2 regions of the Pseudomonas sp. Marseille-Q1929 genome follow, and region 1 is predicted to be linked to the other one. Evidence: predicted binding sites of a transcription regulator. Region 1 holds the regulator's gene; the other holds the start of a gene.
The links. Region 1 encodes sigma-54, which starts transcription at its own class of promoters, with help from an activator protein. Its sites were predicted from a motif close to ANTGGCATNNANNTTGCTNT; they were not measured.

Region 1 (15,466 bases):
TCGGACACGCTTTCCCAGCTCAGCAGATGATCCAGATGATGGGCAAAATCCGGGTCGGCAGCGTTGAGTCGGGCAATTGCAGTGGACGTGGTCATAGCGAGGGCCTCAATAGAATTGGCAAAAACTCAGGCGCCCTAAACTAGCAGTCGTTTCCGCTTGGGCACCTGAGAATTCTGGCTATGAGGCGGATAGACGGGCGCAGCCTTGCGGCTACGCAGGTAAGTCAACCGCGGTGTCGCGACTCCACTGCCGTGCGCAGGGTGTCGATCAACGCCTGGATACGGGCGTGCTGCATCTTCATCGAGGCCTTGTTGACGATCAGGCGGGAGCTGATGTCGGCAATGAAGTCTTGCGGCTCAAGACCGTTGGCACGCAGGGTGTTGCCGGTGTCGACCACGTCGATGATCTTGTCGGCCAGGCCGATCAGCGGCGCCAGCTCCATCGAGCCATAGAGCTTGATGATATCGACCTGGCGGCCTTGCTCGGCGTAGTAGCGCTTGGCGACGTTGACGAACTTGGTGGCCACACGCAGGCGGCCCTTGGGCTCGACGTCACCGACACGGCCGGCGGTCATCAGCTTGCACAGGGCGATACGCAGGTCCAGGGGCTCGTACAGGCCCTGGCCGCCGTATTCCATCAGCACGTCTTTACCGGCGACACCGAGGTCGGCCGCGCCATGTTCAACGTAGGTCGGCACGTCGGTAGCCCGCACGATCAACAGGCGAACGTCGTCCTGGGTCGTGGGGATGATCAGCTTGCGGCTCTTGTCCGGATTCTCGGTCGGCACGATGCCCGCTTCAGCCAGAAGCGGCAAAGTGTCGTCAAGGATGCGGCCCTTGGACAGTGCGATGGTCAACATGGGAAACGTCAGTCCTTCATCAGGCTATTGCGGTCCGGTCGCAAACGGCGCCGGACACAGATCGAGGCCATGACAGCCTCGATTTGAAACAAATCCTGTGGTGAGAGAGCAAGCTCCCTCACCAGCATTGCAGCCCCGGACTAGCCCGGTACGCGGCGGATTTTCGCGCCGAGCATCTGCAGTTTTTCTTCGATGCACTCGTAGCCACGGTCGATGTGGTAGATGCGGTCGATCAGCGTGTCGCCGTCGGCGCACAGTGCCGAAATCACCAGGCTGGCCGACGCACGCAGGTCGGTGGCCATGACTGGCGCGCCCTTGAGCTTGTCGATACCGGTGACGATGGCCGTGTTGCCCTCGACCTGGATCTTCGCGCCCATGCGATGCAGTTCGTACACGTGCATGAAGCGGTTTTCGAAGATGGTCTCGATCACCGCGCCGGTGCCTTCGGCAATCGCGTTCAGGGAGATGAACTGCGCTTGCATGTCGGTCGGGAACGCTGGGTACGGAGCGGTACGCACGTTGACGGCTTTTGGCCGCTTGCCGTGCATGTTCAGCTCGATCCAGTCTTCGCCGGTGGTGATGTCTGCGCCAGCTTCACGCAGTTTTTCCAGGACGGCTTCCAGGATGGTCGGATCAGTGTCCTTGACCTTGACGCGGCCACCGGTGACGGCAGCGGCAACCAGGTAGGTGCCGGTCTCGATACGGTCGGGCATGACCTTGTAGGTCGCCGTGTGCAGACGCTCGACACCATCAATGGTGATGGTGTCGGTGCCAGCGCCGGAAACCTTGGCGCCCATGGCGTTCAGGAAGTTGGCCAGGTCGACCACTTCCGGCTCGCGCGCGGCGTTCTGCAGGACGCTGCGGCCCTTGGCCAGAGCAGCGGCCATCATGATGTTCTCGGTACCGGTCACGCTGACGGTATCAAAGAAGAAGTTGGCGCCACGCAGGCCGCCTTCCGGCGCCTTGGCCTTGATGTAGCCGCCTTCGACGTCGATCACTGCGCCCATGGCTTCAAGACCACGGATGTGCAGGTCAACCGGACGCGAGCCAATGGCGCAACCGCCAGGCAGTGCGACTTCGGCTTCGCCGAAACGGGCAACCATCGGGCCCAGTACCAGGATCGACGCACGCATGGTTTTCACCAGTTCGTACGGGGCGATGAGGGTCTTGATGGTGCGCGGGTCGATTTCGACCGAGAGCTTCTCGTCGATCACCGGCTCGATGCCCATGCGACCGAACAGCTCGATCATGGTGGTAATGTCGTGCAAGTGCGGCAGGTTGGCCACGGTGACCGGGCCATCACACAGCAGGGTCGCTGCCAGGATCGGCAAGGCGGAGTTTTTCGCGCCGGAGATGCGGATCTCGCCATCAAGGCGGGCACCACCGGTAATAATCAATTTATCCATAAGAATCTCGACGCCTTGGGGGCTCAGGTGCGCTCGGCCCAGGCCGCGCGGCTGAAAAATTTCATAGTGACCGCATGGATGCTGCCATCGGTGATCCACGGGTTCAAATGGGCATAGATCTGCTGCTGACGCTTGACTGGGCTCAGTGCCGCCAGTTCATCGCTAATCACGTTCAGCTGGAAGTTGCAGCCTTCGCCTTCAACTTCTACGGTCGTTTCCGGCAGCTTTCCTTCAAGAAAGCTCTTAACTTCTAGGGCCTGCATGCTCAACCTCTATCGGCGCCCAGTGCGCACGGGTCGCACATCATACAAAAAAGCCCCGCGCCTGCGAACCCCGCATAGCAGGACTCTGACGGGGGGCTTCTCTAATAATGTGTATTAAGGATGTGCCAACAGCTCGGTCAGACCGGAAACTTCGGCGATTTCGCGCATGTCTTCGGGCATGGCACGGATGCTGACCGTTTTATTGGCCGCCTCGGCGTCACGCATGAAGCACAGCAGCAGGGACAAACCCACGCTGCTGGATTTGGTCACTTGCGAGCAATCCACCACCAGCGCAGGCGCGCTGCTGCCATTGATCAGCGCCTGGCCCTGCTTGCGCAGGCCCGGCCCGGAGCGATAGTCCAACACGCCACTGATGAACAACTCGCCGGCATCGCCGAGACGAACGGCCGATTCGGTCATTGCGCAGGCTTCCCGGCAGCTTGCTTGTCGGTTTCTTCCTTGGCCTTGGCGACTTCACCGGCCCAACCATTGATGGTCTTGTCCAGGTCGTTGCCATTGCGCTGCATGGCGTCGGCGAACTGGTCACGGAACAGCTTGCCGATGTTGATGCCATTGATGATCACGTTGCGCAGTTTCCACTCGCCGTTGATCTTCTCCAGGGTGTACTGCACAGGGTAGACCGCACCGTTGGTGCCCTTGACGGTCATGTTGACGCTGGTGCGATCGCCCGACTCATCACCTGGCGGCGCCACGGTAATACCCTGGTTGTTGTACTCCAGCAAAGCGTTGCCATAGAACTGGAACAGGCCTTTCTTGAAGTTTTCCTGGAAGGTCTGCATCTGTGCAGGCGTGGCCTTGCGCGAATACTTGACCGTCATGATGCTGCGGGAAATGCCTTCGGCATCGACCACCGGGCCGACAATAGTGTTCAGCGCATCGTAGAACTTGGTCGGGTCTTGCTTGTACTGTTCTTTGTTGGCCGTCAGGTCAGCCAACATCTTGTTGGTCGTGTCCTGCACCAGTTCGTGCGCAGAACCTGCCGCGTTGGCCATCAGCGGCAGCGCTGCAAGCAGTACCAGCAGGCCACGTCGCAAGGTAGAGATCATGAACAGATTCCTCATTTGGCGTCTTTATTGACCGTATTGAGCAGGAATTTACCGATCAGGTCCTCAAGCACCAGCGACGACTGCGTGTCGTGGATGGTCGAGCCATCCTTGAGCAGGGCTGTCTCCCCACCCACGCTGACACCGATGTACTTCTCGCCCAGCAGACCCGCAGTGAGGATAGATGCCGTGGAGTCAGTCGGCAGATTATCTACCTTCTTGTCCAACTGCATCGTCACTCGACCGGTGAAGCTGTCGCGATCCAGATCGATTGCCGTGACCTTGCCGATGGTTACACCGGCCATGGTCACTTTAGCTCTGACAGTCAAACCGGCGATATTGTCGAAGTACGCGTAAAGTTTATAAGTATCGGCGGTGGGGCTGGCCGAAAGGCCGCTGACTCGCAGGGCCAGCAACAGTAAAGCCAGGATGCCAGCCAGCAAGAAAAGGCCGACACCGATTTCCACAGTGCGGTTTTGCATCAGAAATCTCCAAACATCAAGGCGGTCAAAATGAAGTCAAGGCCCAGTACCGCCAGCGAGGCGTACACAACGGTCTTGGTGGTGGCGCGACTGATCCCTTCTGAGGTGGGCTCACAGTCGTAGCCTTGGAATACGGCGATCCAGGTCACTACAAAGGCGAAGACAATGCTCTTTATGATGCCATTGAGCACGTCACCGCTGAAGGTCACGCTGTTTTGCATGTTGGCCCAATAAGAGCCGTCGTAGACCCCCAGCCAGTCCACCGCCACCCAAGAACCGCCCCAGATACCGACCACGCTGAAGATCATCGCCAGCAGTGGCAGGGAAATGAAGCCGGCCCACAGGCGCGGCGCAACAATGTACTTGAGCGGGTCCACGCCGATCATTTCCAGGCTGGACAGTTGCTCGGTGGACTTCATGTTGCCGATCTCGGCGGTCAGCGCAGAACCTGCGCGCCCGGCAAACAGCAAGGCGGTGACCACCGGCCCCAGTTCACGCAGCAGCGTCAGGGCCACCATCTGCCCGACCGCCTGCTCCGAACCGTAGCTGGAAAGGATATTGAAGCCCTGCAGCGCCAGCACCATGCCGATAAAGACCCCGGAGACCACGATGATCACCAGGGACATCACGCCCACTGCGTGCAGTTGCTTGAGCAGCAGGCCAAAACCGCCACCAATGCCGCCACGGCCCAGCAAGGCGTGGAAGAGGAAAATCGTCGAACGGCCGAGCACTTCGATGATGTCGATGCCGGAGCGACCGAAAAGGCGGACCTTCTCGATAAGTGAAGTCTTGCGCATCAACGCTTCCCCAGAAGATCTGAGCGGTAGTCCGCTGCCGGAAAATGGAAAGGCACCGGGCCATCGGGGTCGCCCGTCATGAATTGGCGAATGCGCGGGTTATCGGCGTTCATCAGCTCTTCAGGCGTGCCCTGCCCCAGCACCTGGCCATCGCCAACCACATAAAGGTAGTCGGCAATGCTCGCGGTTTCTGCCAGGTCGTGGGAAACCACGATACTGGTAATGCCCAGCGCATCGTTGAGCAGGCGGATCAGGCGCACCAGCACGCCCATGGCGATCGGATCCTGGCCCACGAAAGGCTCGTCGTACATGAGGATCTGCGGGTCGAGGGCAATGGCACGGGCCAGGGCCACACGGCGCTTCATACCGCCGGACAGCTCGTCAGGCATCAGGTCGATGGCACCACGCAGCCCGACGGCCTGTAGTTTCAGCAACACGATGTCACGAATCATTTCATCGGACAGCTGGGTATGCACCCGCAGCGGGAAGGCTACGTTTTCGAAAACATCGAGATCGGTGAACAGCGCACCGCTCTGGAACAGCACACCCATGTGCTTGCGCGCATCGAACAGATCGCTGCGCGACAACGTCGGCAGGTTCTGGCCGTTGACCCAAACTTCACCGGCAGTCGGGCGCAATTGCATGCCCATCAGGCGCAGCAAGGTGGTCTTGCCGCAACCGGAAGGCCCCATGATGCCCGTGACCTTGCCGCGCGGAATGCGGATATCGACGTTATTGAAGATGCTGCGCGTCCCGCGCTTGAAGGTAAGGCCCTTCAGCTCGACCGCGTAGGCGTTATCGGCACTCATCTAAACTCCTTGGGATGCAGCCTTTCACTCAGACACCATGTTTGCGCCAAACGTTTGCAACGCTCGTGCAATAGTTAGCCACATGGGCTGGGCGGACCGAACTGGCGGCGAACTATATCACTGCTGGTACAACGCGCCCAAGGCCGGAACCGTGCTTGTTCAGACACAGGACAGGGAAAAAGCGTTGCTTTAGATGAATCTCACGGGCATTGCGAATAAACCCTGACGAACTTACGTGAGGGAATTGCGCATTGCCGCTATAATCGCCGACTTTTCGTCAGGCTATACGATTTCAGACATGAGCCAATCCAGCGACCTTATTCAATCCGCACAACGCACCATCCGCCTTGAGCTTGAAGCCGTAGAAGGCTTGCTGGCCCATATCGACGCGGATTTCGTACGCGCTTGCGAGATGATTCTGGCCAGCAAGGGCCGCGTTGTCGTGGTCGGCATGGGCAAATCCGGCCATGTCGGCAACAAGATTGCCGCCACCCTGGCCAGCACCGGGACTACCGCCTTTTTCGTGCACCCCGCCGAAGCCAGCCACGGCGACATGGGCATGATCACCAAGGATGACATCATCCTGGCATTGTCCAACTCGGGCACCACCAACGAGATCGTGACCCTGTTGCCGCTGATCAAGCGCCTGGGCATCAAGATGATCAGCCTCACCGGCAACCCAGATTCGACGCTGGCCAAGGCTGCCGAAGTGAACCTCAATGTTCACGTGGCCCACGAAGCCTGCCCGCTGAACCTGGCGCCGACCTCGTCCACCACCGCCGCACTGGTCATGGGCGACGCCCTGGCCGTGGCGTTGCTGGAAGCCCGCGGCTTTACCGCAGAAGACTTCGCGTTTTCCCACCCTGGCGGCGCCCTCGGCCGTCGCCTGCTGCTGAAAGTGGAAAACGTCATGCATTCGGGCGATGAATTGCCCCACGTCCAACGCGGCACGCTGCTGAAAGACGCGTTGATGGAAATGACCCGCAAGGGCCTGGGCATGACCGTGATCCTGGAAACCGACGGCAAACTCGCCGGCGTCTTCACCGACGGCGACCTGCGCCGCACCCTGGACCGCACCATCGACATCCACACGGCCACCATCGACGCCGTGATGACCCCCCACGGCAAGACGGCCCGCCCCGAGATGCTGGCGGCCGAAGCCTTGAAAATCATGGAAGACCACAAGATCGGTGCGCTGGTGGTCGTTGATAGCAACGACTGCCCAATCGGCGCCCTGAACATGCACGACTTGCTGCGTGCGGGAGTGATGTAAATGACCAGCGACTTGCTGCAACGCGGCAAACACATCAAATTGGCGATTTTCGACGTGGACGGCGTGCTGACTGACGGCCGCCTGTACTTCCTCGAAGATGGCAGCGAATTCAAGACCTTCAACACTCTCGACGGCCAAGGCATCAAGATGCTGATGGCGGCGGGCGTGCAAACGGCAATTATCAGCGGCAGAAAAACCCCCGTTGTGGAACGCCGTGCACAAAACCTGGGGATTCCTCACCTGTATCAGGGCCGCGAGGATAAACTGGTGGTTCTGGACGAGCTTCTTGGCCAACTCAACCTAAGCTATGAGCAGGTCGCCTACTTGGGCGACGACTTGCCTGACCTGCCGGTGATCCGCCGGGTCGGCCTGGGCATGGCCGTCGCTAATGCGGCGGCGTTTGTTCGCGAGCACGCCCACGGCATCACCACCGCCCGCGGCGGTGAAGGTGCCGCCCGCGAGTTCTGCGAGCTGATCCTGCGTGCCCAAGGCAGCCTTGAAGCGGCCCACGCCGCCTACCTATAGAGCGTTTTATGCTGAGTAAAAAGATTCGCAACTTCCTGTTATTCGGGGTCATCGCCGCGCTGTTCCTGGCGGTGGGCTACTGGAATATCAGCCCGGAGCGCTTTCTCGACCAGCCTGTCGCGCAGGTTGATCAAGGCGCTATCGACTATTACGCCACCAATGCCTACAGCATCCAGTACCTGCCGGATGGCAAGGTGCAGTACGAGATCACCTCGGACAAGGTCGAGCATTTGAAGACCTCCGAAGTGACCCTGCTGACCAACCCGGACATGAACATCTACCGCGGCACCGAGTTTCCGTGGCACGTCACCAGCAAGCGTGGCGAGGTCAACCCGGACGGCACCGAAGTGGAACTGATCGATTCGGTACGCGTTGCGCGCACCGATGATAAAAACCGTGACACCGTGATTACCAGCAGTCGCATGACCGTATTCCCGCAGAAGCAATATGCGCAGACCGAGCAAGACGTTAGAATCGACGGCGCTGGCGGGGTATCGACTGGCAAGGGAATGAAAGCGTATTTGAAAGAAAGCAGGATACACCTGCTATCGAACGTAAGAGGACAGTATGAGGCTCGTTAAAACTCTCCCTATTTTGCTCAGTCTGGGCGCAGCACTGGGAAGCGTGAGCGCCTGGGCTCTGCCGAACGATAGCCAGCAACCGATCCACATTTCGGCTGACGATGCGCAACTGGACGACAAGCAAGGCGTCGCCACCTACACCGGCGGCGTAATCATCACCCAAGGCTCGATGAAGATCACCGGCAACACGGTGACCCTGACCCGTACCCCCAATGGCGACATTGATGTGGTGACCTCGGTGGGCAACCTGGCTTACTTCGAACAGAAGCAGTCGCCTACCGACACCGGCCCGATGAAGGGCTACGGCAAGACCATCCAGTACCACGCCCAGCAGAACCGCATTGTCCTGATCGACCAAGCCAAGGTGCTCAGCCCGGACGGCAACTCCACGGAAGGCGAGAAAATCACCTACGACACCGTGAAGCAGATCGCCAACGCCGGCCGCGCCAATGGCTCCAAGGTGACCGCACCACGTCCGCGTATCGACATGGTTATCCAGCCGAAGAAGAAGGCCGAGTAATGGCAACCCTGAAAGCCCAGCATCTGGCCAAGGCCTATAAAAGCCGGCAGGTCGTGCGTGACGTCAGCCTGTCGATCGACAGCGGCCAGATCGTCGGCTTGCTCGGCCCCAACGGCGCCGGCAAGACGACCTGCTTCTATATGATCGTCGGCCTGGTCCAGGCGGATCAGGGTCGCGTGCTGATCGACGACCTGGATGTGAGCCACCAGCCCATGCACGGTCGTGCACGCGCCGGTATCGGCTATCTTCCGCAGGAGGCGTCGATCTTCCGCAAACTGTCGGTAGCCGACAACATCATGGCGATTCTCGAGACCCGCAAGGAACTCGACCGTGACGGCCGTCGCAAGGAGCTGGAAAGCCTGCTGCAGGAGTTCCACATCAACCACATCCGCGACAACCTCGGCATGAGCTTGTCGGGTGGTGAGCGTCGTCGTGTGGAAATCGCCCGTGCCCTGGCTACCGCGCCGAAGTTCATCTTGCTGGATGAACCGTTTGCTGGTGTCGACCCGATCTCGGTCGGCGATATCAAGCAGATCATCCATCACCTCAAGGCGAAGGGCATCGGCGTACTGATCACCGACCACAACGTGCGTGAAACCCTCGATATCTGCGAGACCGCGTATATCGTCAACGATGGCCAACTGATCGCCGAAGGCGATTCAGCCACTATCCTGGCCAACGAACTGGTGAAGGAAGTGTACCTGGGTCACGAGTTCCGCCTGTAAACACCGTGGTGTCACGGCCTGTTTGCCAAGGTGCGCGGGAGTCAATAGGAACCTCCGGATTTTTATTGTTACCGCGCTCTAGGCAAAGCCCGCGATATCAGGCATATAATTTGCTTATGTTTGGCGCTCACGCGCCCTGTCGTGGATGGCGCATTGCGCCGGCGAATAAGGTGTTAAGCCCCTGCCATGAAACCATCGCTAGTCCTGAGAATGGGCCAGCAGCTGACGATGACACCGCAGCTGCAACAGGCCATCCGCCTGCTCCAATTGTCGACCCTGGACCTGCAACAGGAAATCCAGGAGGCCCTGGAGTCCAATCCGATGCTCGAACGCCAGGAAGAAGGCGACGACTTCGATAACGCAGACCCGCTGGCCGACAACATCGAGCAAAAACCCAACTCCGACGTGCAAGAACCTTCCTACCAGGAAACCGCCCCAACGGTGGATAACCTGGAAGAAGGCGAATGGAACGAACGCATTCCCAACGAGCTTCCCGTGGACACCGCCTGGGAAGACGTCTACCAGACCAGCGCCAGCAGCCTGCCCAGCAACGATGACGACGAGTGGGACTTCACCACCCGCACCTCCGCTGGCGAGAGCCTGCAGAGCCATCTGCTGTGGCAACTGAACCTCGCGCCGATGTCGGACACCGATCGCCTGATCGCCGTGACCCTGATCGACTGCATCAACAACCAGGGCTACCTGGACGAGACGCTAGAGGAGATCCTCGAAGCGTTCGACCCGGAGCTGGACATCGAACTGGACGAGATCGAAGCCGTCCTGCACCGCATCCAACAGTTCGAGCCCGCCGGTATCGGCGCCCGCACCCTCAGCGAATGCCTGCTGCTGCAATTGCGCCAACTGCCCGCCAAGACCCCTTGGCTCGCTGAAGCCCAACGCCTGGTCACGGATTACATCGACCTGCTGGGCAGCCGTGACTACAGCCAGCTGATGCGCCGCATGAAGCTCAAGGAAGACGACCTGCGCCAGGTCATCGAACTGGTGCAGAGCCTCAACCCGCGCCCAGGCTCGCAGATCGAGTCCAGCGAAGCCGAATATGTGGTCCCTGACGTGATCGTGCGCAAGGACAACGAGCGCTGGTTGGTGGAGCTGAATCAGGAATCGGTGCCACGCCTGCGGGTCAACCCGCAATACGCGGGCTTTGTGCGCCGTGCCGACACCAGCGCCGACAACACCTTCATGCGCAACCAGTTGCAGGAGGCCCGCTGGTTCATCAAGAGCCTGCAGAGCCGCAACGAAACCCTGATGAAGGTCGCGACCCAGATCGTCGAGCACCAGCGCGGCTTCCTGGAATACGGCGACGAAGCGATGAAACCGTTGGTGCTGCACGACATCGCCGAGGCGGTCGGCATGCACGAGTCGACGATTTCACGGGTGACCACGCAAAAATTCATGCATACCCCACGGGGTATTTATGAGCTGAAATACTTTTTCTCCAGCCACGTCAGCACCTCCGAAGGCGGCGAATGCTCGTCCACGGCGATCCGCGCGATCATCAAAAAACTGGTTGCCGCGGAAAATCAGAAAAAGCCATTGAGTGACAGTAAGATCGCTGGTTTACTGGAGGCACAAGGCATTCAGGTCGCCCGTCGAACCGTCGCCAAGTACCGCGAGTCCCTCGGGATCGCGCCTTCCAGCGAGCGTAAGCGTTTGATGTGACGGGCGGGCCACAGCGTTCCAGTGGTGGGTATTCCTGCCCACCGCTTTATGCACTGGCAACGAAGGAGAAGCTGTATGCAAGTCAACATCAGTGGACACCAACTGGAAGTGACCGAACCGCTGCGCGCCTATATCGGCGAAAAACTCAAAAGAATTGAGGGGCATTTCGACAAGATCACCAACGTGCAAGTCATCATGACTGTCGAAAAGCTGAAGCAGAAAATCGAAGCCACCTTGCGTATACCCGGCGGGGAAGTAGTCGCCAATGCCGAGCATTCAGATATGTATGCCGCCATTGACGACCTGACCGACAAGCTGGATCGCCAAATCAAAAAGCATAAGGAAAAGCAGCAGAGCCTTCTCCAGGGCACTGGCCGCTAACACTCCCCACCCATGATTCGACTTGAAACCATCCTGACCCCCGGCCGTTCCCTCGTGAACGCGCCGGGCGGCAGTAAAAAGAAAGCCCTCGAACAAATTGCCAACCTGATCAGCCGCGAAGTGCCTGACCTGGAGATGCAAGATGTGTACGAGGCTCTGATTGCCCGTGAAAAACTCGGTTCCACCGGTTTTGGCAACGGCATCGCCATTCCCCATTGCCGCCTCAAAAGCTGTGAGGCACCTGTCAGCGCCCTGCTGCACCTGGACGCTCCCATCGATTTCGACGCCATCGACGGCGCACCGGTTGACCTGCTGTTCGTTCTGCTGGTCCCGCAAGCCGCCACCGATGCTCACCTGGAACTGCTCCGTCAGATCGCCAGCATGCTCGACCGCAAGGAAGTACGCGACAAACTGCGCAGCGCCAGCAGCAACGAGGCGCTGTACCAGGTTGTCCTGGATGAACAGAACGGGCAGTAATCATGCGTTTGATCATCGTCAGCGGCCGCTCCGGCTCGGGTAAAAGCACCGCCCTCAACGTTCTTGAGGACAACGGCTTCTATTGCATCGACAACCTGCCCGCCGGCTTGCTGCCGGAGTTGGCGGAGCGGGCGCTGATCCACACCGAACTGGCGCAACCCCTGGTGGCCGTTTCGATCGATGCCCGCAACCTGCCCAGCCACCTTGAGCGGTTCCCGCAACTGCTTGAGGAAGTTCGCGCCAAGCACATTCATTGTGATGTGCTGTACCTGGACGCCGACGAAGAGACGCTGCTCAAGCGCTTTTCCGAAACCCGTCGACGCCATCCCCTCAGCAGCCCGCATCGTTCCCTGGCCGAAGCCATCGAGGACGAAACCAAATTACTGGGGCCGATCATCGACCTCGCCGACCTGAAAATAAACACCACCAGCCTCAACCTGTACCAGCTGCGCGACGCCATCAAGCTGCGCCTGCTGAACCAGCCGGAGCCTGGTACTGCGTTCCTGGTCGAGTCGTTTGGCTTCAAGCGTGGCATGCCGGTGGATGCCGACCTGGTGTTCGATGTGCGCTGCCTGCCGAATCCCTATTGGAAACCCGAGCTGCGTGAGCAGTCCGGGCTAGACCAGCCCGTGGCCGATTACCTGGCAGCGCAGCCGGATGTCGAAGAAATGTTCCAGGATATCTCCAGCTACCTGCTCAAATGGCTGCCGCGCTTTGCTGCAAGCAACCGGGCCTATGTCACCATCGCCATTGGCTGCACCGGCGGCCACCACCGCTCGGTCTACCTGACCGAACGCCTGGGCCAGGTGCTGCAACAAACCCTCAAGAACGTCCAGGTTCGCCACCGCGACCTTAGCTGAAAGGATCACCCCCGCGATGCCCGCTCTGGAAATTGAAATCATCAACAAGCTGGGCTTGCATGCCCGGGCTTCCGCGAAGTTCGTCGGCGTTGCCGGGCAGTTCCCTTGCCAAATCCGTGCGGGGCGCACCCCGGAATCCATGGTCGATGGCAAAAGCATCATGGCCATGATGATGCTGGCCGCCGGCAAGGGCACCAGGATTCACCTCAAGACAGAGGGCGAGCAAGAGCAGGAAGCGATGGACGCCTTGGTGGCGCTGATCAACAACTTCTTTGATGAGGGTGAGTAAACTCACCCTTTGAGGCGGGCGTGAAGTCGCAACGACTTCAGCCCAATGCGGTATCCATCACCATCATCAAGCAAAAACCGATACACAACCCCAGGCTGGCAAGCTTTTCGTGACCGTTGCGCCGCGATTCGGGGATCACTTCGTGCGTCACCACCAGCAACATCGCCCCGGCCGCCAACGCCAGACCGAGCGGCAACAGCACCTCTGCCAAACTCACCAACCAGGCACACAGCACGGCAAATACCGGTTCGACCAAACCTGAAGCCGCACCGATCAGGAACGCCTTGACCCGCGACATCCCTGCCCCGGCCAATACCAAGGCAATCACCAGGCCTTCGGGCACATCCTGCAAGGCGATGCCCATGGCCAGGCTATCTGCATCCGGCATACCGCCGCCTGCCGAAACCCCCACCGCCATGCCTTCCGGAATGTTATGGGCAATGATGGCAAACACGAACAGCCAGATACGCGGCGGTATCACCGGGTGATCCGGTGTTCCCACCAACATTTCCGGGCTCGCCCCGGAGACCTTGCGATCAACCAGATACAGCCCGAACGCGCCCAGCATGATGCCGAAGCTGATCAACCCACTGGCGCCCCAGGGCGTGAGCCCCAGGCTTTCAGCAGCAGCGATCCCCGGCACGATCAGCGAAAAGGCTGTCGCCGCCAGCATCACCCCGGCACCAAACCCCAGCAATGTGTCGCTCAGCGCTACCGGCATTCGTCGAATGACCAGGACGGGCACCGCGCCAAGCGCCGTGCCCAGCGCGCAAATCGATCCACCTTGCAGAGCGCGCAGGATGCGCGGCTCCAGGTTCAGCCAGTCCAGCCCGTGGGCTACCAGCAATGCAGTACCTGCCAATAGCAGCAGCGAGCCAAACGCATAACGAAACATTCGCCCGCTGCTGATCGCCAGTGTTTCAGTGCCCATAGTCGGCCTTAGATCTTGTTATGGTGGTCAATGTCAGGCCAAGGCGGCCTGATAGCGCGCAGCGACTTCCGGCCAGTTGATAACACTGTAGAAGGCGTTGATGTATTCCGGGCGACGGTTCTGATACCGCAGATAGTAGGCGTGTTCCCAGACGTCCAGGCCGAGGATTGGCGTATTGCCGTTCATCAGCGGGCTGTCCTGGTTACCGCTGCTTTCCACCACCAGCGTCTTTTGCGGGGTCACGCTGAGCCAGGCCCAACCGCTGCCGAAACGGGTCAACGCAGCCTTGGTGAAGGCTTCCTTGAAGCTGTCGAAACCACCCACTTGCTCATCGATAGCCTTGGCCAGCGCGCCCTCGGGCTTGCCGCCACCTTTGGGCGACATCACCGCCCAGAACAGCGAATGGTTGGCATGGCCGCCACCTTGGTTGATCACGGCGGCACGCAGTTTTTCCGGCAGCTGCTGCACGCTGGACACCAGTTTCTCGACTGGCCAGCCCGCAAACTCGGTGCCCTCGACAGCGGCGTTGAGGTTGTTGATGTAGGTCTGGTGGTGCTTGGTGTAGTGAATCTCCATGGTTTGCGCATCGATGTGCGGTTCCAGGGCGTCGTAGGCGTAAGGCAAGGCAGGCAAGGTGTAGGTCATATCAATGTGCTCCGTAATAAGGACTGTTGCGAGTCGACGCATCCTGTTGCGCCGCGGTACCACCCAGCAGGCGATGGGTACGCGGGTACTCGCCGTGGTCGCTGATGAAGTTCAACAGTTCGACGTAGGTCTTGCTGCTCTGGCGCAGCGCCGCCTCACGCAATTGCGGGGTCAGGCGCGGGTCCTGCATGGCCTGCAACAGGCGCTGGTGGATAGCGCAGAGGTATTCCGCGCTTTCCTCCGGCTGGTTCAGGCGCAGATGCAGGTCCGCCAGGTTGTGATGGGAGATGACGCAAGCCGCCACTGCTTCGTCGGCATCCGCCCAACGTTCGAACAGCACTTGGGCCAGGGCCAGGGCTTGCAAATAGGCCTCGCGAGCGTCAACCAGTTCGCCCTGCATAAAGCAGCGATTGGCCCGTTCGATCGTGCGTTTCCAGTGCTCCATGGTGAGCCTCCAAAGCAGGGTCGGTGATTACACGCCGCCGGCCGTGAGCTTTTCCGGGTCCAGCAGGACTTCCAGTTGGCTGCGGGGCAAGTCGGTGTGTTCAAGGGCCACATCAATCACCGGGCGGCCTTGTTGATAGGCTTTCTTGGCGATTTCAGCGGCCTTTTGGTAGCCAATGATCGGGTTGAGTGCCGTAACCAGGATCGGGTTGCGCGACAGCGCTTCCTTGAGCTTGGCTTCGTTGACCTTGAAGGTGGCGATGGCCTTGTCCGCCAGCAGACGGCTGGAATTGGCCAGCAGTTCGAGGCTGCTGAGCAGGTTCTGGGCGATGATCGGCAACATCACGTTCAGCTCGAAGTTGCCGGATTGGCCTGCGACGGTGATGACCGTGTCATTGCCGATGACTTGGGCGGCGACCATGGCCGTGGCTTCCGGGATAACCGGATTGACCTTG
Region 2 (15,466 bases), on a different contig from region 1:
TGTTTGGCGATGGTGTCGGCGAACACGTTTGCCGCGTGATCCAGGGCTGTGTCCCAGTCAGTGCGCGCCCGGGCCATGCCTTTGCCCAGGCGCAACTCCGGGTACAAGGCGCGGGCGGACAGGTCGCCGGTCAGGTGCAGGCTGGAGCCCTTGCTGCACAACTTGCCGAAGTTGGCCGGGTGGTTCGGGTCGCCCGTCACCCCGAGGATCTGCGCACCGTCATGCTCGATCAGCACGCCGCAACCCACGCCGCAATAGCAGCAGGTGGACGCGGTGGTCTGGCGGTTCATCACACGGCGTCCCGCAGGGCCAGCAGCACCCGGCCGTTTTCCACGCGGGCCGGGTGATGGTGGGCGCAACCGATGTCCGGCGCCTGGGCTTCGCCGGACGCCAGGTCGATCTGCCAGTTGTGCAGCGGGCAGGCCACCCGCTTGCCGTAGATCAAGCCTTGGGACAACGGGCCGCCCTTGTGTGGGCAGCGGTCGTCGAGGGCGAAGACTTCGTCATCACTGGTACGAAAAATCGCGATGTCGCCCTTGGGGCCCTGGATGATGCGCGAGCCCAGCACGTTGATCTCGTCGAGGGCGCAGATATTCAGCCAGTTCATGCCGGCACCTCCAGTTGTTGGACGGGGATGACATCAAATTCCTTTTTCAGCAGCGGCTGTTCCAGGCGCTCTTTCCACGGGTCTTGTTCGAACGACAGGGAGAATTGCAGGCGTTCGTTGAGGGCCTGGCGGCGGGCGGGGTCTTCCAGCACGGCTCTCTTGATGTGCTCCATGCCGACCCGTTGCAGGTAGTGCACAGTGCGCTCAAGGTAGAAGGCTTCTTCGCGGTACAGCTGTAGGAAGGCGCCGTTGTATTCGCGTACTTCTTCGGCGGTTTTCAGCTTGACGAAGAACTCCGCGACTTCGGTCTTGATCCCGCCGTTGCCGCCGATGTACATCTCCCAACCGGAGTCGACGCCGATGATTCCCACGTCCTTGATCCCGGCTTCCGAGCAATTGCGTGGGCAACCGGACACTGCCAGCTTGACCTTGTGCGGCGACCACATATTGAACAGGTCATGTTCAAGCTCGATGCCCAACTGCGTGGAATTCTGCGTGCCGAAACGGCAGAACTCGCTGCCCACGCAGGTTTTGACGGTGCGGATGGATTTGCCGTAGGCGTGGCCGGACGGCATGTCGAGGTCTTTCCACACCCCCGGCAAGTCCTGTTTCTTGATCCCCAGCAAGTCGATGCGCTGACCGCCGGTGACCTTGACCATCGGTACGTTGTACTTGTCGGCCACGTCGGCGATGCGGCGCAGCTCCGAGGGATTGGTCACGCCGCCCCACATCCGTGGGACTACGGAGTAGGTGCCGTCTTTTTGAATATTGGCGTGGGCCCGTTCGTTGATCAGGCGCGATTGCGGGTCGTCCTTGGCTTCGCCGGGCCAGGTGGAAATCAGGTAGTAGTTCAGCGCTGGGCGGCAAGTGGCGCAGCCGTTGGGCGTGCGCCAGTTCAGGTAGCTCATGGTGCCGGCGATGGTCAGCAGGTGTTGGTCGCGAATGGCCTGGCGGATTTGCCCGTGGTTGAGGTCGCTGCAACCGCAGATGGCTTTTTCGCTCTTCGGTTTGACGTCAGCCGCGCCGCCGACGGTGTTGATCAGGATCTGTTCCACCAAGCCGGCGCAGGAGCCGCAGGAGCTGGCGGCCTTGGTGTGTTTTTTCACCTCATCGACGCTGAACAGTCCCTGTTCCTGGATCGCCTTGACGATGGTGCCCTTGCACACGCCATTGCAGCCGCAGACCTCGGCGTTGTCGGCCATGCTCATGGCCTTGTCCTGGCCTTGGTGGCCTACGTCACCCAAGGCGTTTTCGCCGAACATCAGGTGGTCGCGGATCTCACCAATGGCGTGGTTCTCACGAATCTGGCGGAAATACCAACCACCGTCGGCGGTGTCGCCGTACAGGCAGGCGCCGACCAGGATGTCGTCCTTGATCACCAGCTTCTTGTACACACCACCAATCGGGTCGGAGAGGGTGATGGTCTCGGTGCCTTCGCCGCCCATGAAATCGCCGGCGGAGAACAGGTCGATCCCGGTGACTTTCAACTTGGTCGAGGTCACCGAGCCCTTGTAAGTGGCAAAACCCAGCTGGGCCAGGTGATTGGCGCAGACCTTGGCCTGTTCGAACAGCGGCGCCACCAAGCCGTAGGCGATCCCGCGATGGCTGGCGCATTCGCCGATCGCATAGATGCGCGGGTCGTAGGTTTGCAGGGTGTCGTTGACCAGAATCCCACGGTTGCACGGGATGCCGGATTTTTCCGCGAGTTCGGTGTTGGGCCGAATGCCGGCAGCCATCACCACCAGGTCGGCGGGGATGATGTCGCCGTTCTTGAATTGCACCGAGCCGACGCGGCCATTGCCAGCGTCATGCAGCGCCTGGGTTTGTTCACACAGGCGAAACACCAGGCCACGGCTTTCCAGTTCGGTTTGCAGCAATTGGCCGCTGGTCTTGTCCAGTTGCCGCTCCAGCAGCCACTCGCCGATATGCACCACGGTCACGTGCATGCCGCGCAACATCAGGCCGTTGGCGGCCTCCAGGCCGAGCAGGCCACCGCCGATCACCACCGCATGCGTGTGGGTCTTGGCGGTGTCGATCATGACCTGGGTGTCGGCGATGTCGCGGTAGCCGATCACGCCCTGCAAGGTGTTGCCGGGGATCGGCAGGATAAACGGCGTGGAGCCGGTGGCGATCAGCAGGCGATCGTATTCGGCTTCGCTGCCGTCTTCGGCGATGACGATGCGTTTGACGCGGTCGATCTGCACCACTTTGCGGTTGAGCAGCAGCTTGATGTTGTTGTCCAGGTACCAACTGAGGTCGTTGAGCACGATCTCTTCGAAGGTTTGTTCACCGGCCAGCACCGGCGACAGCAGGATACGGTTGTAGTTGGTGTAGGGCTCGGCGCCGAACACGGTGATGTCGTACAGGTCGCTGCTCAGCTTGAGCAATTCTTCAAGGGTGCGAACCCCGGCCATGCCGTTGCCGATCATCACTAATTTGAGTTTTTTCATGTCGTTCTCCGCAATGGCTCGACAAATCACGCGCAAACAAAAAAGGCGCCCCCGCTAGTTAGCTAGCGAGGACGCCTTTGTCCTGGTCCCGTTCTCTCGGGAAGCACAGCCCTTCGTCGTTGAAGGGGCGGCTATATGTGTGGTGTTGAAAGGGCTAATGCAGCGGTTGTGCCAAGTTGGCAGATGCCCGGATTTATTGGCCTTGCGCTCGATGCAGCAGAGCTTTTCGCCCTCTAGTGGTGCAGCAGCCAGTACAGCAGCACCAGATTGAGCAGCAACGACACGGCCGCCAGGGTTTGCCAGACCTTGAGCGGTTCGCGCTCCAGCAGCGGCCTTGGGCGTACGCTCAATTCGCGGCGGTCGGCCTGCTCCAGGGCCCGTAGCCACTCCTCGGCCGTTTCATAACGTTGCGCGGGTTGGGCGGCCACCGCGCGTTCCAGGCTGAGGGGGAGCCACTCAGGCAGGTCGGGACGGTAGCGGCTGGCGCTGACGGCCTGGGTGAAGCGCGGCCGTTGAAAGGCTTCGATCTCGCCGTAGGGGAAATGCCCGGTCAGTAGGTAATACAGCGTCACACCAACGCTGTATAAATCCTGTTGAGCCGTAGGGGATTCACCGCCGAACGCCTCGGGGGCGATAAAGCTCGGGGTGCCGGGCAGCAAGTGGGCGCGATCTTCCGAGAGCCCCGGGCAGTAGGCCAGGCCGAAATCCAGCACGCGCAATTCGCCGTCGTCGCCGAGCAGCAGATTCTCCGGTTTTATATCGCGATGCAGGATCTGCCGCCGATGCAGCATGCCCACCGCCCGCACCAACCGCTCGGCGATGGACAACCATTGCGCCAGGGGCAATGGACCTTGCTGCTGGAACAGTTGCGCAAGGGTTCGCCCCGGATATTCACGCATCACATAGTACAAATGCTGACGCGCGCTGGCGGCGTGGACCTCAGGAAACGCACGCCCGGCTACGCGGCGCAGGAACCATTCCTCCGACAGCAAGGCCTGCCCGGCATCGCTGTCGTCGTCGCGGTTGAGGGGCAGGGTTTTCAACAACCATGGCTGCTGATGGGCGTCACGTACCCGGTACAGCAATGACTGTCGGCTATGTGCCAGCACGCCTTCGACCTGCCAGCCTTCAAAGGATTGCCCGGCTTTTAACGGCGGCGGCAGCGGCCACTGCTGCAACTGTACCAGCGCATCGCCGAGGGTCGCGGCGCCGAGGGTGTCGATACGCACCAGCAAGGCGCTGGCGTTGTCCTGGCTGCCGGCCAGGTGCGCGGCATTCACCAGGGTATTGACCGCCACGTCGAGGTCACTTTGCTCGCGCAGGATCGTGCTGATGCTGTGGTCGCCCAAGGTGGCCCACACACCGTCGCTGACCAGCAGGAAGCACTCGCCCTCACGCAGTTCGCCGTCGCGGAAATCCAGCACCAGGTGTTGATCCAGGCCGAGGGCGCGCTTGAGCACATGCTGCATGCCCGGTTGCTCCCACACATGCTCTTCGCTGATACGTTGCAACTCACCGTCCAGCCAGCGATACACCCGGCAATCGCCAACATGCGCCAGGGTGAAACGCTGGCCGCGAAACACCAGGGCGCTGAGGGTGGTCAGCAGTGGCTGGCCGCCGCCATTGGCTTGCAGCCAGCGATTCTGCGCGAGCAGCAAGCGTTCCAGCGCCTGGGCCACGCCCCAGGTTTGCGGCGTGGCGTAGTAGTCGAGGGCCAGCGCCTGCAAGGTCGAACGGGCGGCCAGGCCACCGTCGGCGCATTGGCTCACGCCGTCGGCCAGCGCGCACAGGTAGCCTTTGCTCGCGGCCAGTTCGGCCACGGGCGTGACCACTCGCAGTGCGTCCTGGTTTTCCGGGCGCGGGCCGATGGCGCTGGCCTGGGCGATGCTCAGTCGCAGGCTCATCAGACGCGCGCGGCCGTCACGGCGGCCGAGCCCCAGGTGGTGCGCCAGCGACGTTTGACGCCGTGCAGGCCGAACCAGGCCAGCACGCCGAGGCTGGCGAACAGCCACAGGGCCAATTGATAGCTGCCGGTGCTCTGTTTGATCGCGCCCATTCCCGCTGCGAGGGCAAAGCCGCCGATACCACCGGCCATGCCAATCAAGCCGGTCATCACACCTATCTCACGACGGAAACGTTGCGGCACCAATTGGAACACGGCGCCATTGCCTGCGCCGAGGCCGAGCATGGTGCAGACGAAAAGCGCCAGGGCCGCGTAGGAACTCGGCAGGTTGAAGCCTACTGCGGCAATGCAGACCGCCGCCACGCCGTACATGCCGAGCAGGGTGCGAATCCCGCCGAAACGATCGGCCAGGGCGCCGCCCAATGGGCGCATCAGGCTGCCGCCGAACACACAGGCGGCGGTGTAGTAGCCGGCCGTCACCGCGCTCAGGCCGTACTGGTCGTTGAAATAGCCGGGCAGGGCGCTGGCCAGGCCGATAAAGCCGCCGAAGGTCACGCTGTAGAAGAACATGAACCACCAACTGTCGCGGTCGCCCAGGGCCTTGAAGTAGTCGGCCATGGCTTTGGCTTTGGGCCGTTCCGGGGCGTTGCGCGCCAGCCAGGCGAAGACGATCAGGGTCAGGATCAAGGGAATCAGGGCAAAACCGAATACATTGCTCCAGCCAAACGCGGCTGCCAGTACCGGCGCCAGCAACGCCGCAAACACGGTGCCGGAGTTACCCGCACCGGCGATGCCCATGGCTTTGCCCTGGTGTTCAGCGGGATACCACTGGGACGCCAGTGGCAAGGCGACCGCAAACGACGCGCCGGCCATGCCGAGGAACACACCCAGCAGCAGGGCTTGTTCGTAGCTGTGAATCCCGAGTTTCCAGGCGCCGAACAACGCGACGATCACGATTACCTGGCCGATCAGCCCGGCGGTCTTGGGCGACAGCTTGTCGGCGAGCATGCCCATCAAAAAGCGCAGCACCGCGCCGGCGAGGATCGGTGTCGCGACCATCAGGCCGCGTTGTTGCGTGGTCAGGTGCAGGTCGGCGGCAATCTGGATCGCCAGCGGGCCCAACAAATACCAGACCATGAAGCTCAAATCGAAATACAGGAACGCGGCAAACAGGGTCGGGGTGTGCCCGGATTTCCAGAAGCTTGATTTCATCACGCACCTCAACGGTTGGGAGTCTTATAAGAAGGCCTGGTGATGGAGCTGCCGGCGAAGGCCGCCCCACCGGCCCCATGCTCTGGGGCCAAAACGCAAAAACGCCGCCACCGGGTTTGCGAGAGGCAAACCGGATGTGCGACGTCTTTGTCGTGGAGGGGCAACCGCCGTTGGTTACCTGTAGGGATCCTTTAGCAAGAGCTGAGCCAGATCAGCCGAGCAACTCGCTCATGGCGATAATCTGCTCCGCCACCTGGATCAGTTTCTGCTGGCGACTCATGGCCTGGCGGCGCATCAGGGTGTAGGCCTCTTCCTCATTGCAGGCCTTCATTTTCATCAGCATGCCCTTGGCCAGTTCGATGCGCTTGCGCTCGGCCAACTGCTGGTCACGGGCCTGCAACTGCGCGCGCAAGGACTGGTCGCTCTCGAAGCGCGCCATGGCCACATCGAGGATAGGTTGCAGGCGCTGGGCCTGGATGCCTTCGACGATGTAGGCGCTGACGCCGGACTTGATGGCCTGGCGCATTACATTCGGGTCATGCTCGTCGGTAAACATCACGATGGGCCGGGGCTGGTCACGGCTGACCAGCACCACTTGCTCCATCACGTCGCGCCCGGGTGACTCGGTATCGATCAGGATCACGTCCGGGCGCACCGTTTCGACGCGCGCAGGCAGGTCGATGGTCAGGCCGGACTCATCGATCACCTCGAAACCGGCCTCGATCAGCGCCGCCTTGAGCCGCCCGACTTTGCGCGGGGTGTCATTGATCAACAGGATTCGCAACATATCGGTCTTCCTGTCAGCGCAAGGCCTGGCGGCTGGTGGGATCGTTCATCGCGTGCAGACGGAAGCTGCGCGCATAGGCGGCGGGGTCGCGGCCATCCCAGATCTTGCCGTCGATCAGTTGGCTGCTGCGCATGTCCTGGGCGATCGGGGGAACGCCGACGGCGCTGGCGGCCTCGCGGTATAGCGTCAATTGCTGCACCTGGCGGGCAACCCCCAGGTAGTCCGGGTCTTCGCGCAGCAGGCCCCAGCGGCGGAACTGGGTCATAAACCACATGCCGTCCGAGAGGTACGGCAGGTTCACCGCGCCACCGGCGAAAAACCGCAGGGCATGGGGGTCTTGCCATTGGTTGCCGAGGCCATCGTCATAGCTGCCCAGCAGGCGCGGCTCGATGCAGTCGAGGGGCGCGTCGAGGTAGTCGCGGGCGCTCAGCAGTTGTGCGGTGGAGCGGCGGTTTTCCTGGCTCTGCTCGATAAAGCGGCTGGCTTCGAGGATGGCCATCACCAGCACGCGGGCGGTGTTGGGGTATTGGTCGACAAACGCCTGGGTGCAGCCGAGGACTTTCTCCGGGTGGTCGGGCCAGATCGCCTGGGTGGTGGCCAGGGTAAAGCCCTGGTTTTGTTTCACCGCGCTGGCACACCAGGGTTCGCCGACACAAAAACCATCGATACGCCCGGCTTGCAGGTGCGCGACCATTTGCGGCGGCGGTACCACCACGCTGTTGACGTCCTGCAACGGGTGGATGCCTTGGCTCGCCAGCCAGTAATACAGCCACATGGCATGGGTGCCGGTGGGAAATGTCTGGGCGAAGGTCAATTTTGTGCGGCTTTGGTGCACATGGCGATCCAGTGCATCAGGAGTGACCACGCCCTGCTGTTGCAGGCCGTGGGACAGGTTGATGCTCTGGCCGTTCTGGTTGAGCCCCATCAGCACTGCCATGTCGGTGGGCGCTACGCCGCCGATGCCCAGGTGCACGGCATAGATCAGCCCGTACAGGCTGTGGGCGGCGTCCAGTTCGCCGCTGACCAGTTTGTCGCGCAGGGTGGCCCATGACGCCTGGCGCTTGAGGTTGAGGGTCAGGCCGTAGGGTTGGGCAAAGCCCTGGGTGGCGGCAACTACCAGCGAGGCGCAATCACTCAGGGCCATGAAGCCCAGGTCGAGACTGCTTTTTTCCGGCGCGTCACTGCCGTTGACCCAGGCCAGTGGGTCTTTTCTCTGGCGGTTATCTGCCGGTTCGTTCATCAATGCCTGCCTTTTCTCTCAAAAAAAACGTCGTTCCCTCGGATGGCGCTAGAGACCATTGCAGGGTAACGACGCCTTTGTCCGTAGGCCCGTGCCTTCGTTGGCGCGCGCTCTGATGAGTGTGTGTAGCAATGCACATGCCATGGCCAGGGGTGGACGCGTGCCGTCAGTTTTCCGTCAAGATTGAAAATTGGCTGACTCTCAGTATGGCCGCTTTGTCACGCCAGGCCGCCGAGAAAAACCAAGGTGAATAGTGCTTTCCCTGCAAGGATGACCCGCCACCGGCTGTGCAGCTGGTTGTTATGCGCTGCGTTATCGCTGGGCACCTGTGCGGCGAGGGGCGAGCCCTACCGGGCGCAGGAGGAGAACCTGCAGCGGTTTTTCACCGCGCTCTCGGTGCCATTGGGCTTGTCGGTTGTCCTCAGCCGCAAAGTCGCTCGCCTGCACGTCAGTGGGCTGTTTGATTTTGACGCACCGCAACAGGTCCTGGAGGTACTGGCCCTGCAGGAGGGCCTGATCTGGCATCGGGATGGGCAAGTCCTCTATCTCTACGAAGCCGATGAGGTGAGGAACTCGGCCGTTGTGCTACGGCACATTTCCGTCGACAGGCTGCGGGGGCTGATGCGTCGTACGGGGCTGGATGAGTCCGGCTATCCCTTGCGTAAAAGCGGGGAGCGCCTGTTCTCCGTCACGGGGCCGCCAAGCTATGTCGATCAAGTGCTGCGCCTGGCGCAACTGATGGATCGGCCGCCTGCCCAACCGCGTGTGGCGCTGCCCTCCGTTGGCGTGGTGCAGGTGTTCAATGTTGATGTGGCCGATCGTTATTACGGCGTGGGTACGGACATGATTTCCGTGCCCGGGATGGCTTCAATGATCGAAGCCCGGTTGTCCAGCGAGCACAAAACTCAACTGGCTGACGGCAGCCTTACGTTTGTTGCCTATCCAGACACCAACAGCCTGCTGATCCAGGGCAAGCCCGATCAGGTGAGTCTCATCAAGCAGTGGGTCGCGGAGCTGGATGTGCTCACCCGGCCGGATGAGGTTTCGTTGTGGCAGGTAGGCGCCGATCACAACGAACTCAAGACCCTGGCCGCCCCTCCAGGGCCATCACCCTTGACGGCGGAGCAGCATGAGCGTGTGCAGCGCGCGTTCATGCAACGGGGTCGCGAAATTTCTCCATGAATAGGGCGCTTGTCCATGCACCTGGAAATACTTCTGCAAGAGCAACTGATCAGTCGCAAGCGTCTGGCGGCGTTTGCAGTAGGGAAGGTGTTGCCGCTGACACCTGACGTCATTCGCTGTGTGGAGGTGCGGGTCAATGGTCAGTTGATGGCGTTGGGAGAGTTGGTGCAATTGGAGGATCGGTTGGGGGTCGAGTTGCATGAGGTTTATCACGATTGGGTCGCCCGGTAGGGCCAGATAAAGAATTGTCCTACTGAGTAGCTGCGAAAAACGCCGGATGAATGGGTTTTTCCCTAGGGCGAGGTGTAGGACTGTTTTTTATAGTCGTGACGTTGGCGGGTGAGCCCGTACAGGAAATAAGGAATTCAATGTCAGTCGTTGGATACAGAGGTGCGTATGGCGGTCGTGATTGACGGGTCAGCGACGTCCCTCGTTTTTGCCCACTGGACCTTACATGGCGATGGCCGGTTGACGGGGGGCGGGACAGACGTTCAGTTGCCACCCAAGGAGGGCCAGGTGCTGCGATTGCTGCTGGGGTCGGGTGGCACGCTGATGACCAAGGACCGCTTGCTGGAACTCGCATGGCCCAGGGGCGAGGTGGCCGAAGAGTCGCTGACGCGTTGCATTTACTCGTTACGCAAGTACTTGAAGGCCGACAAGGTGTTTATCAAGACGATCTATGGCAGGGGGTATCGGTTTACTTGTCCGGTGCAGGTGGGAAGTGCTGATGCGAGGCCGGTAGCTCATGTGTGTGCGGCTTGTGGTCAGGTCAACAATGTTTAAAGCCTGGGGGAAAGGCCTGCTTTTGAGCCTGTTGATGGGTAGCAGCCCTGCATTGGCCTACTGCTGGGACGAAGTGGCCAGCCGTTATGACCTTGAGCCGGAGCTGCTGCAGGCCATCGCTGCTGTCGAGTCGGGTTACCGCGCGCAGACCATCAACACCGCTAACCGTAATGGCACGCGGGATATCGGCTTGATGCAGATCAACAGCATTCATCTGCCCCGTCTGCTGAAGCTGGGCATCACGGAAGAGCGGTTGTTGAGCGAGCCCTGTCTCTCGGTGGAGGTGGCAGCGTCGATTCTTACCGAGTTCATCCAGCGCTTTGGTTACAACTGGACTGCCGTCGGCTCCTATAACGTCGGTGGGGGGGCAGGCCCCAAGCGTGAGGCCTTGCGCATGCAATACGCGCAGAAGATCTGGGCGCGCTACGAAGAGCTGGTTGCCAATCGCCCATGACGATTGGCGGCACGCCTCGCATGCAGCCCGCCACCCCGGCTATAATCGTCGCCACCTTTCGCCGCCATCCGAGTCTAGCCCGCCCATGTATACCCTGGCCCGCCAGCTGTTGTTCAAACTTTCCCCGGAAACTTCCCACGATCTGTCCCTGGACCTGATCGGTGCCGGTGGCCGCCTGGGGCTCAATGGCCTGGTATGCAAGGCACCGGCAAAAATGCCGGTATCGGTGATGGGGCTCGACTTCCCCAACCCGGTCGGGCTGGCGGCTGGCCTGGACAAGAACGGTGCGGCCATCGATGGCTTTGCGCAGCTGGGTTTCGGTTTTGTCGAGATCGGCACCGTGACCCCGCGCCCACAGCCTGGCAACCCCAAGCCGCGTATCTTCCGCCTGCCGGAAGCCGAAGCGATCATCAACCGCATGGGCTTCAACAACCTGGGCGCGGATCACTTGCTGTCGCGGGTTCAGGCGGCGAAGTACAAGGGCATCCTTGGGATCAATATCGGCAAGAACTTCGATACGCCGGTGGAACGTGCGGTGGATGACTACCTGATCTGCCTGGACAAGGTCTACGCCCACGCCAGTTACGTCACCGTCAATGTCAGCTCGCCCAACACCCCGGGCCTGCGCAGCCTGCAGTTCGGTGACTCACTCAAGCAATTGCTCGAAGCCTTGCGCCAGCGCCAGGAAGACCTGGCCGTGCGCCATGGCAAGCGTGTGCCGTTGGCGATCAAGATTGCCCCGGACATGAGCGACGAAGAGACCGTGCTGGTGGCCCAGGCCCTGGTGGACTCGGGCATGGATGCAGTGATCGCGACCAATACCACCCTCAGCCGTGTTGGCGTCGAAGGCCTGGCCCATGGCGACGAAGCGGGCGGCCTGTCGGGCGCGCCGGTGCGTGAGCAGAGCACCCATATCGTCAAGGTACTGGCCGCCGAACTGGCCGGGCGCTTGCCGATCATCGCGGCCGGTGGCATCACCGAAGGCCAGCACGCTGCCGAGAAGATCGCTGCTGGCGCCAGCCTGGTGCAGTTGTACTCCGGGTTTATCTACAAGGGGCCGGCGTTGATTCGCCAATCGGTGGATGCTATCGCGGCACTGCCAAAGGCCTGAAACCACCCAATAAAAAGGGCTCCATAAAGGAGCCCCCTGGGCCGAAGCCCGCCGCCCGGATAGGACGTGCGTGGTTAAGTCGTTATCGCTTCAACAGTGTATGTCGGAATTAAGTGCCCTGATTAGCCGACGGCGTGAAGTTCGTTGAGTCTGTGGATTCCCGCAGTGCCAGTCATACCGTCCCAGTTGTCGCCGCGTCCTTCTCGCCAGCCGTTGATCCAGGCTTGGCGTACCGACGGTAGAGTAAATGGGCAAAGCTCACGGGATTTGCCATGAACGCCATATTGATATCCGCGTAAAAATGCTCTTTCCAACGGATCACGCTTAAGTCTTCTCATAGGGTGTTTCCCTCACTTGTTGACTGTCTTGATATCCTTCGGCCCCGTCTGGTGCCGGGCAGAGTTTTTCTGCCGTTGGTGGGCTCGCTGCCGGCGTGGCGAGCCTATGTGTCGGCGTCGTTACGGCGCCAACCTGTGTTGAGTTCTAACCAATAGGTCACATGGATTCAATGATCGTTTTGTCATAAGCACGTAACGATAATGATGCTATAGCCATAAGCTGGGATGGCTTTTCGCCCCATTTACCTGGCAAAGCCAGCTATGATGCACCCTGCAAAGAGGATGGGTTTAATCCTTTAGTGAGAATGTCCGCCCGTTGCAGTCGGTTACTATTCGACGAAGGGTCGGAATATTTCCTTTTGTTACGCCACATTATCTATCTGCCCCGTCAACCACGGCCTAAAGGCCCGGCAGGCGGGGTGGGACGGCACATTCGTGCCACGCGAGCACTCTTCAAGAAAAGTGCTTGATTGAAAACCGAGCCGGCGATGCGTCGCCCGTTCATTTATTGCTGAAAAGCCTGGAATGCCCCATGTCGGACCGTTTTGAACTCTTCCTCACCTGCCCCAAGGGCCTCGAAGGCCTGCTGATCGAGGAAGCCGTCGGGCTTGGCCTTGAGGAAGCCCGCGAGCACACCTCGGCCGTGCGCGGCATGGCCGACATGGAAACCGCCTACCGCCTGTGCCTCTGGTCGCGCCTGGCCAACCGCGTGTTGCTGGTCCTCAAGCGCTTCCCGATGAAGGACGCCGAAGACCTCTACCACGGTGTGCTGGATATCGAATGGGCCGAGCACATGGTCCCCGACGGTTCCCTCGCCGTGGAATTCAGCGGTCACGGCTCGGGCATCGACAACACCCACTTCGGCGCGCTGAAGGTCAAGGATGCGATTGTCGACAAGCTGCGCACCCCGACCGGCGAACGTCCGTCCATCGACAAGATCAACCCGGACCTGCGCATTCACCTGCGCCTGGACCGTGGCGAGGCGATCCTGTCCCTCGACCTCTCCGGCCACAGCCTGCACCAGCGCGGCTACCGCCTGCAGCAGGGCGCCGCGCCGTTGAAGGAAAACCTGGCGGCCGCGATCCTGATCCGAGCCGGCTGGCCGCGCATTGCTGCCGAAGGCGGCGCGCTGACTGACCCGATGTGTGGCGTGGGCACCTTCCTGGTGGAAGGCGCGATGATTGCTGCCGACATGGCGCCGAACCTGAACCGTGAGCTGTGGGGTTTCACCACCTGGCTCGGTCACGTCCCGGCACTCTGGAAGAAACTGCACACCGAAGCGTCGGAACGTGCCGCTATCGGCATGAACAAGCCGCCGCTGTGGGTGCGTGGCTATGAAGCCGACCCGCGCCTGATCCAGCCTGCGCGCAACAACATCGAGCGCGCTGGCCTGAGCCATTGGATCAAGGTCTACCAGGGTGAAGTCGGCACCTTCGAGCCGCGCCCGGACCAGAACCAGAAAGGCCTGGTGATCTGCAACCCGCCGTACGGCGAGCGTTTGGGTGACGAAGCCAGCCTGTTGTACCTCTACCAGAACCTCGGCGAGCGTCTGCGCCAGGCGTGCATGGGCTGGGAAGCGGCGGTGTTCACCGGCGCGCCGGACCTGGGCAAGCGCATGGGCATCCGCAGCCACAAGCAGTATTCGTTCTGGAACGGCGCGTTGCCGTGCAAATTGCTGCTGATCAAGGTCAACCCGGACCAGTTCGTTACCGGCGAGCGTCGCACCCCGGAGCAACGCCAGGCCGAACGCGAGCAAGCCGCCTACGATCAAGCCCCGGTGGAACCACAAGAGCGCCAGTACAACAAGAACGGCAACCCGATCAAGCCAGCCCCGGCGCCGGTGGTCGAGCAGGCGCGCCTGAGCGAAGGCGGGCAGATGTTCGCCAACCGCCTGCAAAAGAACCTCAAGTTGCTGGGCAAGTGGGCCAAGCGTGAAGGCGTGGATTGCTACCGCGTGTACGACGCCGATATGCCGGAATACTCCATGGCCATCGACCTGTATCACGATTGGGTCCACGTCCAGGAATACGCCGCGCCGAAATCCATCGACCCGGAAAAAGCCTCCGCACGCATGTTCGATGCCCTGGCTGCGATTCCCCAGGCGCTGAACATCGACAAGAGCCGCGTCGTCGTCAAACGCCGCGAGCGTCAGAGCGGCACCAAGCAGTACGAACGCCAGAGCGCCCAGGGCAAGTTCACCGAAGTCAGCGAAGGCGGCGTGAAGCTGCTGGTCAACCTCACCGACTACTTGGACACCGGCCTGTTCCTCGACCACCGCCCGATGCGCATGCGTATCCAGAAAGAAGCGGCGGGCAAGCGTTTCCTCAACCTGTATTGCTACACCGCTACCGCGAGCGTGCATGCAGCCAAGGGCGGCGCGCGCAGCACCACCAGCGTCGATTTGTCGAAGACTTACCTGGACTGGGCGCGTCGCAACTTCTCCCTCAACGGTTTCTCCGACAAGAACCGTCTGGAGCAGGGCGATGTGATGGCGTGGCTGGAAGCGAGCCGCGATGAGTTCGACCTGATCTTCATCGATCCGCCGACCTTCTCCAACTCCAAGCGCATGGAAGGCATCTTCGACGTGCAGCGTGACCACGTGCAGTTGCTCGACCTGGCCATGGCCCGCCTGGCACCGGGCGGCGTGCTGTACTTCTCGAACAACTTCCGCAAGTTCGCGCTGGAGGACAACCTCAGCGAACGCTACGCGGTCGAGGAAATCAGCGACAAGACCATCGACCCGGATTTCGCACGTAACGCGAAGATCCACCGGGCGTGGAAAATCACCGCGCGCTGATCGCTGTCAATAAAAGCCGCAAGCCTGGAATATTCCAGCCTTGCGGTTTTTTTACGCTGGTCAAACCCAGGCCCTATGGCTATAACTTAACGCCTAGCCAAAGTGACACCCCCCGCACGCTGGCGTTGTGAGTGTTGCCTATGCCGTTGCAAGCCGTTCGCCCGAAAATCCTTGGTTTTATCAGTGAGCAGGCATCGGCTTGGCTGGTGGCATTGGTGGTGTTATTGGCGGGGGCTGCGCTGACGCTGATCGTTGCGTGGGCGGCGTCCAACCTCTATCAGCAACAGCTGCGCCAGCGCTTTCAGTTGCTGGTCAATGAACGCTACAGCCGCCTGCAAGAGCGCTTTGAGGACCAGGAGCAACGCCTGGGTAGCCTGCGGCGTTTTTTCGTCAATTCCGGCGACGTATCCCGTGACGAGTTCGATGGTTTCGCCCAACCCCTGCTGCTGCGCACCCGTGCCTATTCCTGGGCGCCGCGGGTGTTTCGCGATCAGCGCAACGCGTTTGAGCAGACGGTGTCACGCCAACTCGGCAAGCCCTTTGTCATTCGCGAGCTGGACGCCACGGGTGAGTTGGCCCCTGCGCCCCAGCGTGATGAGTAC

Region 2: J1G37_RS11085 (CmpA/NrtA family ABC transporter substrate-binding protein) is a predicted target of sigma-54. The motif match lies at 8,325-8,344, and genes of this name have one in related genera.

The regions. Positions count from the first base shown of each region.
Region 1 covers NZ_JAFLWU010000001.1:515,454-530,919, forward strand. Annotated here, with positions in the region: gene hisD (histidinol dehydrogenase) at 1-95, opposite strand, end outside; gene hisG (ATP phosphoribosyltransferase) at 224-859, opposite strand; gene murA (UDP-N-acetylglucosamine 1-carboxyvinyltransferase) at 1,000-2,265, opposite strand; gene J1G37_RS02350 (BolA family protein) at 2,289-2,528, opposite strand; gene J1G37_RS02355 (STAS domain-containing protein) at 2,643-2,948, opposite strand; gene J1G37_RS02360 (ABC transporter substrate-binding protein) at 2,945-3,595, opposite strand; gene mlaD (outer membrane lipid asymmetry maintenance protein MlaD) at 3,607-4,074, opposite strand; gene mlaE (lipid asymmetry maintenance ABC transporter permease subunit MlaE) at 4,074-4,871, opposite strand; gene J1G37_RS02375 (ATP-binding cassette domain-containing protein) at 4,871-5,680, opposite strand; gene J1G37_RS02380 (KpsF/GutQ family sugar-phosphate isomerase) at 5,979-6,953, shown strand; gene J1G37_RS02385 (HAD family hydrolase) at 6,954-7,478, shown strand; gene lptC (LPS export ABC transporter periplasmic protein LptC) at 7,487-8,059, shown strand; gene lptA (lipopolysaccharide transport periplasmic protein LptA) at 8,046-8,579, shown strand; gene lptB (LPS export ABC transporter ATP-binding protein) at 8,579-9,304, shown strand; gene J1G37_RS02405 (RNA polymerase factor sigma-54) at 9,491-10,984, shown strand; gene raiA (ribosome-associated translation inhibitor RaiA) at 11,060-11,365, shown strand; gene ptsN (PTS IIA-like nitrogen regulatory protein PtsN) at 11,378-11,842, shown strand; gene rapZ (RNase adapter RapZ) at 11,845-12,702, shown strand; gene J1G37_RS02425 (HPr family phosphocarrier protein) at 12,719-12,991, shown strand; gene J1G37_RS02430 (ZIP family metal transporter) at 13,029-13,922, opposite strand; gene J1G37_RS02435 (superoxide dismutase) at 13,956-14,567, opposite strand; gene J1G37_RS02440 (hypothetical protein) at 14,569-15,012, opposite strand; gene J1G37_RS02445 (class II fumarate hydratase) at 15,040-15,466, opposite strand, start outside.
Region 2 covers NZ_JAFLWU010000007.1:90,452-105,917, forward strand. Annotated here, with positions in the region: gene J1G37_RS11055 (nitrate reductase) at 1-290, opposite strand, end outside; gene nirD (nitrite reductase small subunit NirD) at 290-607, opposite strand; gene nirB (nitrite reductase large subunit NirB) at 604-3,057, opposite strand; gene J1G37_RS11070 (bifunctional protein-serine/threonine kinase/phosphatase) at 3,291-4,961, opposite strand; gene J1G37_RS11075 (nitrate/nitrite transporter) at 4,961-6,172, opposite strand; gene J1G37_RS11080 (ANTAR domain-containing protein) at 6,384-6,959, opposite strand; gene J1G37_RS11085 (CmpA/NrtA family ABC transporter substrate-binding protein) at 6,973-8,199, opposite strand; gene J1G37_RS11090 (secretin N-terminal domain-containing protein) at 8,470-9,381, shown strand; gene J1G37_RS11095 (FliM/FliN family flagellar motor switch protein) at 9,397-9,612, shown strand; gene J1G37_RS11100 (winged helix-turn-helix domain-containing protein) at 9,778-10,164, shown strand; gene J1G37_RS11105 (transglycosylase SLT domain-containing protein) at 10,157-10,618, shown strand; gene J1G37_RS11110 (quinone-dependent dihydroorotate dehydrogenase) at 10,704-11,729, shown strand; gene J1G37_RS11115 (ribosome modulation factor) at 11,852-12,067, opposite strand; gene rlmKL (bifunctional 23S rRNA (guanine(2069)-N(7))-methyltransferase RlmK/23S rRNA (guanine(2445)-N(2))-methyltransferase RlmL) at 12,600-14,864, shown strand; gene J1G37_RS11125 (diguanylate cyclase) at 15,005-15,466, shown strand, end outside.